DNA from 2 places in the Pseudoalteromonas sp. SG45-5 genome. Region 2 is predicted to be linked to the other one. Evidence: predicted binding sites of a transcription regulator. Region 2 holds the regulator's gene; the other holds the start of a gene.

Region 1 (4,446 bases), on a different contig from region 2:
GCAAGGTGAAATTACTGTAAAAAGTGAAATTAAAAAAGGGAGCTGTTTTACTTTTCAAATACCATTAGGTAACGCAACTAAACAGGCAAGTTTTGATTTAGCGTTATTACAAAATAAATGTGCACTCATTATTGAGAGTACGGATAGTAAATTATGTTCATTGCAGAGGTTACTGAACAGTTTTAAAGTTAATATAAGTGTAGTTAACAATGCAGGTGAAGCTTTAGATACGCTGACTAACTCATCAACTTATGACTTTATTTTTATAGATTGGCGAATTTTAAAGCTTAAACACGTAGATACCGCTGAGTCACTACGAAATAAGCTAAAAATAAATGCAAAAAAACTCATTATTATTGCGCCATACGAAAACCAGGATCTTAATGAAAGCTTGCATGGGTTTACTGAAAATACCTATAGAATTCTTATAAAGCCGATTATAAAAAGTAATGTTTATAACTTACTTTTACAGGTTTTGCATAAACAACCGCTAAAAAAATCGACAGTACAAACCAAACCTGCAACGAATGCGTCACTAAAAAAATTACAAGGCGCACATATTTTATTAGTCGAAGATAATCCACTTAACCAGCAAGTTGCGTCACAAATTCTTCGTTCAAATGGCTTGTTAGTTGATATAGCCGCTGATGGTATTGAAGCACTCGAAGCGCTAAAGCATAAAGCTTACCATGGTGTGTTAATGGATTGCCAAATGCCTAGAATGGATGGATATACGGCAGCTATAGAAATAAAAAAACAGTCGAAATTTAAAGATTTACCTATTATTGCGATGACTGCAAATACTATGGAAGCAGATCTTTTAAAAGCACAAACTAGTGGCATGAATGGTTATATTTCAAAACCTATTGCAGTCGAAAGTATGTTTGAAGTGATTGCAAAATGGGTACGTGTATAAGCTGAGCTCAGGATCATAAATCTATCTCAAGCAGTTATATGTTTGTTTTAGAAAAAACATAGCCTGTGTCGAATGGTTGTTCCCCATAAGCAGGCGATAACGATGCATAACTGCCAAGCGCGCTACCTTTTTAGCCCCTTCTAGATTGAACTGATTCTAATCCTGAAAAATCAACAGCCCTAAGCTATTTGCTTTTCGGCTAGGTTTAATTCCATTATTGCCTTTAATAAACGATATAAGTTAATTGACGCGTCAATTTCTTCTTTACGGTTTGTTAAGCTTTCAATATTTAAGCCCAGCGGTACATCTAAATGCGCACAGCTTTTAAGTATTAAGTCGAGATTTTCGCGGCAAATACGGACTGATTCGCTTAATGTATTGTCTGCATCAAGCATGCGCCATTTAGTTGCCTCTGGCACTGAGATACCCAACCATTGCATAAACTCTAAGGTTTTTTCGCCGCCGCACGGGGTAAACGTTAATATAATACGTTGAGGTATAATACCCTGTGCTTTACACGTACGTGCGTAGCTAGTAATTAGCTCTATAGTGGCTTGTGCGTCGTAAACAGCTTGCGATATAAAAAACTGACAACCTTGTGCTGTTTTTTCTATTAATCGTTCGTGCTCATTTCGTTTACTTGAATGGCGTTCAGCAATAGTAACGCCACCTAAAAAGAAATCATCTGATTGCTCAGCCATCGCTTTATACGCATCTGGCAAGCTTAGCTTTATATCGCCTATCGATGATGGGCTACCTACTAAAACAACATTTTGTAAATCGTAGTCGTTTTTAGTTTCACTTAGCCAATCCTTAAATTCGCCTACGCCACGCTGTGCCACACTTTTATAAGTAATCACATCTTGTGCAGATAAATTACGTAGTAAATGGCTGTATTCACGCGGATCAACAGTTTGTTTAAACGCAAATGGACGGGCTTGATTAGTTCGGCTGCTTTCGTCTTGAATGTCGTAAATTATTACGCCGTCGTATTCAATTTCGTGTAAGCGACCTAATAGCTTTTCTGCAATGATTTTCAATTGCGCTTTATCGGTGTCAATTTTAGGCGGGGTAGTACCAATAAGATAAACACCTTGGTTGGTGTCTTCTATTTTCTCTTTTAGTGATAAAGCCATAATCCTCATTCCAGCTAAGTTTATTCTGATGGATTCAATATAGCAGCCATTTAGACGTCTAGATAGATTTATTTAGTGAAAGTTTTTCAACTAACATGATGTTTATTCATAGTGCTTGTTCCCATAATTTATAATTGACACAGTTGTTTACATAATAAATCCCCTTGGGACTCTTATATTTATTGGCTTTGGGGCATAATTAAAGAGTTAAATCTGACAACAAATTTGCTCAATTTAAAAAGGGACAACAATGAAATTTAAATTATTAGCAACCAGCTTAGCGGTATCGCTGGCGTTAACGGGTTGCGCCATGCAACAAAACCAAAGCACGCAAACAACAGCACAACAAGAACAAGTAAATAAAGCTGATGACCGTGTTTTTTCGCAAGACTATTTAATTGAAGAGCTAGAGAACGGCTTACGTGTCATGGTTGTTAAAACCGATTACCCTGATGTCGTGTCGCTGCAAATTCCGGTATCGGTTGGATCGCGTAACGAAGTTGAAGAAGGCAAAACAGGCTTTGCTCACTTTTTTGAACACATGATGTTTAAAGGCTCACAAAAATACCCAGAAGATGTGTACTCAGACATATTAAAAAATTCAGGTGTTGATAACCGCGCATATACAACGAACGATTTTACAAACTACCATTTAAATTTTTCAAAGCAGCACCTTGATAAAGTACTTGAGCTTGAAGCTGATATTTTTCAAAACTTAACCTACACCGAAGAGCAATTTAGAACCGAAGCACAAACGGTAAAAGGTGAGTACTTAAAAAACAATGCGAGCCCAATTCGTAAATTATTAAGCGCTGTACGCGAAGAAGCGTTTGATAAGCACACGTATAAACACACCACTATGGGCTTTTTTAAAGACATAGAAGCCATGCCAGATCAAATGGCGTACGGGAAAGAATTTTTTGCTAAGTTTTATAAGCCTGAGTATGTGTCACTTGTTATTGTGGGCGATGTAGACCCACAAGCTACAATGGCAATGGTTAAAAAGCATTGGGGAAGCTGGAAAAAAGGTAACTATGTTGCTGACATTAAAGCAGAGCCTGTTCAACAAGCACCAAAATATTTGCACCAGCAAGATAAAGCGCTACCAGGGCATTGGTTGCTTGTATCGTACAAAGGCGCTGCGTGGGAGCCTGCTAAAAAAGACAGAGCGGCGCTTGATTTAATCTCACAGCTTTATTTTTCTAGTAATTCAGATTTATATCAAGAGTTAGTAGTCGACAAACAAATTGCCAGCCAAATGTTTACCTATAACCCAGAAACTAAAGATCCGGGTTTATTACACGTATTTGTTAAAGTAGAAAACGCAGATGATTTAGCCACTGCACGCGATGCAATTAACCGAACTTATGCAAAAGCACGCACTGAGCTTGTAGATAGCCAAAAGCTGAGCGATTTAAAATCAAACCTTAAATACAGCTTTATTAATGGTTTAGACTCATCGCAAGCAATTGCATCAACCCTTGCCAGTTACATGCATTTTGAGCGCGATCCAGAGGTTATAAACCAGCTGTATAAATCATCAGATAACATTACCAGCGCAGATATTAAAGCCGTTGCTAATAAATACTTTACCGATAACGCCCGTACCACATTAACGATGTCGGCACTTGATAAAGCCCCAGGGTTTGAGCAAGAAGTTGATTTAAATGCGCTTACTGCAAAGCTTGAACAAACACCTGCGGCGCCTGTATTTAAAGTGCTTGATAAAACCAATAGCTCGCCATTAATTGATGTTAACTTTTTATTCAATACCGGTGCTGCTGCCGACCCACAAGGCAAAAAAGGTGTTGCTGCGCTCACTGCGGCTATGCTTGCACAAGGTGGCTCGCAGGCGACAAGCTATAAAGATATCCAAAAAGCACTTTATCCGCTTGCGGGTAGCTTTGGTTATCAAATAGATAAAGAAATGTTGTCGTTCCAAGGGCGTATCCATAAAGATAATGCACCGCAGTGGTATTCACTTGTGAGCGATCAATTACTAAACCCAGGCTTTAGAGATGATGACTTTAAGCGCCTTAAAAAAGAAATGATCGACGGTATTAAGTCAGGTTTAAAAGCCTCTAACGATGAAGAGCTAGGTAAAGAAGTGCTATACAGTGCGATTTACAAAAATCACCCTTACGAAAGCTACAACTATGGTGATATTTCGGATTTAGAAGCGTTGACGCTGAATGATGTTAAAGCGTTTTATAACAGCGAGCTTACGCAATCTAAACTCACGGTTGGTTTAATTGGGGCTGTGCCTGCAAACCTTAAAGCTAAAATGATGAGCGACTTTGCAACGCTACCAAAGGGTGAGCAAAGCCGTTTAAGTATTCCTGATGCACCAGCGCTCAAAGGTCATCATGCAACAATAGTAGAAAAGTCGGCGCA
Region 2 (4,446 bases):
AAAGGAAGCACCTTAGGGTGCTTTTTTTATGTCTAAAATTCATCTTTTATTTACTTTTTCTGCCTATTTTGACGTTATCTTCTTTGCATAACTATTTCCTGTTCTTATTCTGAGTATGCATAAACCTTTGCAGACAAAGTACGCAATAGTCTCTATATTTTGAAGTGTTCAATTTTTAACTAAGTTGTTAAATGTAGCTAACGTGAAGATAAATGTTTTTAAAGTAGAGTATTAAGCTGTTTATAGTTATTTATACTAAAAATTTGACAGTCGTTTTTAGAGAAAACGACTCGCGGCTAAAAGTACCTCTAAAAATGCTTTTTATATGAATTTCTATTTATGAAATGTCGGTATATCTTCGCAAAGTTACTGAAAAACCTCTTAAATTAATGAATCTAGCATATAACAGGATAGACCTGATATTGCTTGGAATTTAAAAATAATAAGGGTATCGTAACCCAGACAACACCTCTCACTTTAACTTAAATTGCAGGATACAATCGCGTTATGTCAGACTTTCGTGAACAAGCACTACATTACCATTCTCATCCCGTTCCAGGAAAAATCAGCATTGAGCTAACCAAGCCTGCCGAAACGGTTCAAGATTTAGCCCTAGCATATAGCCCAGGTGTTGCTGAACCTGTGCGTGAAATTGCTGCTGATCCTGCAAATGCTTATAAATATACCGGTAAAGGTAATATGGTTGCAGTTATTACTAATGGTACTGCAATTTTAGGTCTGGGTAACTTAGGGCCACTCGCATCTAAACCCGTAATGGAAGGCAAGGCTTTATTATTTAAGCGTTTTGCAGGCCTAGATTCGATTGATATTGAAGTTAAGCACCGTACTACCGAAGACTTTATAAATACAGTTGCAAATATAGCAGATACATTTGGTGGCATTAATCTCGAAGATATTAAAGCACCAGAGTGTTTTGAAATCGAAAAAGCGTTAATTGAGCGCTGTAGCATTCCAGTTTTTCATGACGATCAACATGGCACCGCCATTGTTACCGCAGCAGGTATGCTTAATGCGCTTGAGGTACAGGGAAAGTCAATTGAAGATGCGACTATTGTTTGTTTAGGGGCCGGTGCTGCTGCTGTCGCGTGCATGGAGTTACTAATTAAGTGTGGTGCGCTACGCGAGCATATCTATATGCTGGATCGCAAAGGAGTTATTCACACACGCCGTGATGATTTAAATGAGTACAAGCAATTGTTTGCCAATAATACCGATAAACGTACGTTGCAAGATGTAATTGCAGACGCAGATGTATTTGTTGGTGTATCGGGACCTAATTTATTAGGTGCTGAAGATTTAAAGTTAATGGCTGATAAGCCGGTTGTGTTTGCGTGCTCAAACCCAGATCCTGAAATAGATCCTGCACTCGCACACAGCGCACGTAACGATTTAATTATGGCAACAGGGCGCTCTGATTACCCTAATCAGGTTAACAATGTTTTATGTTTCCCGTTTATTTTTCGTGGCGCACTTGATGTTCGTGCAAGCGCGATAAACGACGAAATGAAAATAGCCGCAGTAGAAGCTATTCGCAGTATTGCTAAAGAGCCTGTACCGGCTGAAGTATTAAAAGCCGCAGGTGTAGATAAATTAGAATTTGGCGCTCATTATATTATTCCAAAGCCGATGGACCCACGTTTACTTCCACGTATAGCAAGAGCAGTGGCGCTTGCTGCTGTTGAGTCGGGTGTGGCGCGTATTGAGCTACCTGAAAACTATATGCAGTAAAGTATGCAGTAAAATTTAGTTATAAAAAAACCTCAGTAATTACTGAGGTTTTTTTATGTTTTTTAAACGCTTAATCTTCATTTAAAACAGGTACTTCAAGCCCCATTTCTTGCATTATTTTTTTCACTTCTTCTGGTACTTTTTCGGCATTATCTTTACGTAAATCGTCGTCATTAGGTAAAGGTTGGCCTGTAAATGCATGTAAAAAAGCTTCGCATAATAGTTCACTGTTTGTCGCATGGCGTAGGTTACTAATTTGACGACGTGTACGTTCATCAGTTAATACTTTTAATACATTTAGTGGGATCGAAACGGTGATCTTTTTAACTTGTTCTGATTTTTTACCGTGTTCTGCGTATGGGTGAATATACTCACCATTCCATTTAGCCATAAGATGTATCGTTGCCTCAGATTATTAATTGCTCACACAAGATAAAAGCGTGTGAATATGCGTGAAATTCTATCGATTTAAAAAAGATAGTCAAATACTTGTTATTTAGCCATCTAGCGGTTTAAATGTTTTGACTTCTTAAATTGAATAAACTACTCTTTTAGACGTCTAAACATCCAAATTAATTAGGTGACAAGTATGAGTGGAAAAAATAAAGCAACTATTGCAGTGCGTAGCGGTATAGAGGCTGATAAACAGCATGGTGCAGTGGTAGCTCCACTCTATTTGTCGACAACGTATTCGTTTGCTGATTTTGATACTAAGCGCCAATATGATTACGGCCGTAGCGGTAATCCTAATCGTGATATTTTAGCTGAAACGCTTGCAGAGCTCGAAGGTGGGGCGCGTGGCATTATTACAGCTACAGGCATGGCTGCTGTGCATTTAGCTACGCAGCTACTTAATCACGACGATACATTGGTGATCCCACACGACTGTTACGGTGGTAGTTATCGTTTATTTACTTCATTACAAAAGCGCGGCTTATTAAAACTTAAAGTTTTAGACTTAACTAAACAACAGAGCCTTGATCAAATATTAGAGATTAAACCAAAATTAATTTGGATAGAAACACCCAGTAACCCAGTATTACGTTTAACTGATATTAAAGCGGTCACTGAAATTGCAAAACAATGCGGTGCATTGGTTGCAGCAGATAACACATTTTTGTCACCAGCATTACAAAACCCAATTAAATTTGGAGTAGACATTGTCGTGCACTCTACAACTAAGTATATCAATGGCCATTCGGATGTTGTTGGTGGTGCAGTCATAACCGCAACACAAGCACTGGGTGATGAACTTGCTTGGTGGGCAAATAATATTGGTATTACAGGGGCACCTTTTGATAGCTACTTAACATTACGAGGTTTGCGTACCTTAAATATCCGTTTAAAACAGCACCAAGAAAACGCATTAGCAATTGCTAAGTATCTTGAAGAATCTGAGTTTGTTAGCCAAGTTTATTATCCAGGTCTTGAGTCGCATCCTCAACATGAATTAGCGAAAGTACAGCAGCTTGGTTTTGGTGGCATGGTTAGCTTTGATATTAAAGGCGACATACACGATGCGGCTGCATTTTTAACAAGCTTAAAAGAGTTTAGTTTAGCTGAGTCATTAGGGGGAGTGGAGAGTCTAATTTGCCACCCTGCGACAATGACTCATGCAGGAATGGAAGAAGAAGCACGCTTAGAAGCGGGGGTGGGCGATACGCTTATCCGTATTTCGGTTGGTATTGAAGATATACATGATTTACTTGCAGACTTTGATCGCGTATTTAATCTTGTTAAACCAGGGTATAAAAAGAACGAAAGTCACGCAGGGAAAAGGGCTGGCGTTTCTAATAACAATGTTAAATTAAGTGCTGCTCATCCGGCACTTTGGTGATTAAAATGGATTGGTACAATATGGTTAATTGTGTACATAAATTTGGCGGTTCGAGCTTAGGGTCGGCCGAACGTTATCAAAGTGTGGCAAAAATTATTTTAGGGCACACTCAATTAGGTGATTGTGTGGTTGTGTCGGCATCAGGTAAAACAACCGATACCTTAGTAACTTTGTGGCAAAGCTATCAACAAAAAGACACGCAAGCTGTTGCTGATATTGTGTTGCAGTTGAGTAATCATCAAGGTGATTTAATTGAACAATTACTGCACGCAGATATTAAGCGCAATGCATTACATACATTAAACGAAGAGTTAAATTTAATCGCTGAGCTTGCTAAAAATGGACAATTACAAGAATCTGCATTGCTTGCTCATGGGGAATTATGGTCGGCGCGTTTATTGGCCGCTTATTTACAGCAGCTTAATGTTGAAGCTTGCCTGCAAGATGCCAGAAATCTGTTTATCTTAAATGACGGGCAATTATTACATGCGCAAAATATTCAACAATGTAGTGGGCTAATTGCCAGTAATAAAATTAATGTCGTCACTGGGTTTATTGCGTCCAACAGCCTTGGTGATACCGTAACGCTTGGGCGTAATGGCAGCGATTACAGCGCGACTTTATTAGCAAGTTACTGTAATGCAAAGCACGTAAGTATCTGGACTGATACGCAAGGTATATTTAGCGCCGATCCCCGTAAAGTAAATAAAGCGATTAAGTACGCAAAAGTGTGTCGCGGGCAAGCGAATTTGCTAGCCAGATTAGGCAATCCGGTTTTGCATGCAAAAACACTATCTCCACTTAAAAATACCGACATAAAACTTGCTGTGCGCAGTAGTTACGATGTACAAGCCAGCCAA

What was found. The regulator MetJ, encoded in region 2, represses methionine synthesis genes. The targets are predictions, from matches to a motif close to TAGACGTCTAGACGTCTA.
Positions count from the first base shown of each region.
Region 1: H5119_RS05880 (methylenetetrahydrofolate reductase) is a predicted target of MetJ. The motif match lies at 2,096-2,113, and genes of this name have one in related genera.

Region 1 covers NZ_JACJEM010000013.1:17,594-22,039, forward strand. The annotation lists gene H5119_RS05875 (response regulator) at 1-916, shown strand, start outside; gene H5119_RS05880 (methylenetetrahydrofolate reductase) at 1,096-2,052, opposite strand; gene H5119_RS05885 (pitrilysin family protein) at 2,303-4,446, shown strand, end outside.
Region 2 covers NZ_JACJEM010000018.1:27,303-31,748, reverse strand. The annotation lists gene H5119_RS07795 (malic enzyme-like NAD(P)-binding protein) at 508-1,749, shown strand; gene metJ (met regulon transcriptional regulator MetJ) at 1,820-2,140, opposite strand; gene metB (cystathionine gamma-synthase) at 2,339-3,586, shown strand; gene metL (bifunctional aspartate kinase/homoserine dehydrogenase II) at 3,607-4,446, shown strand, end outside.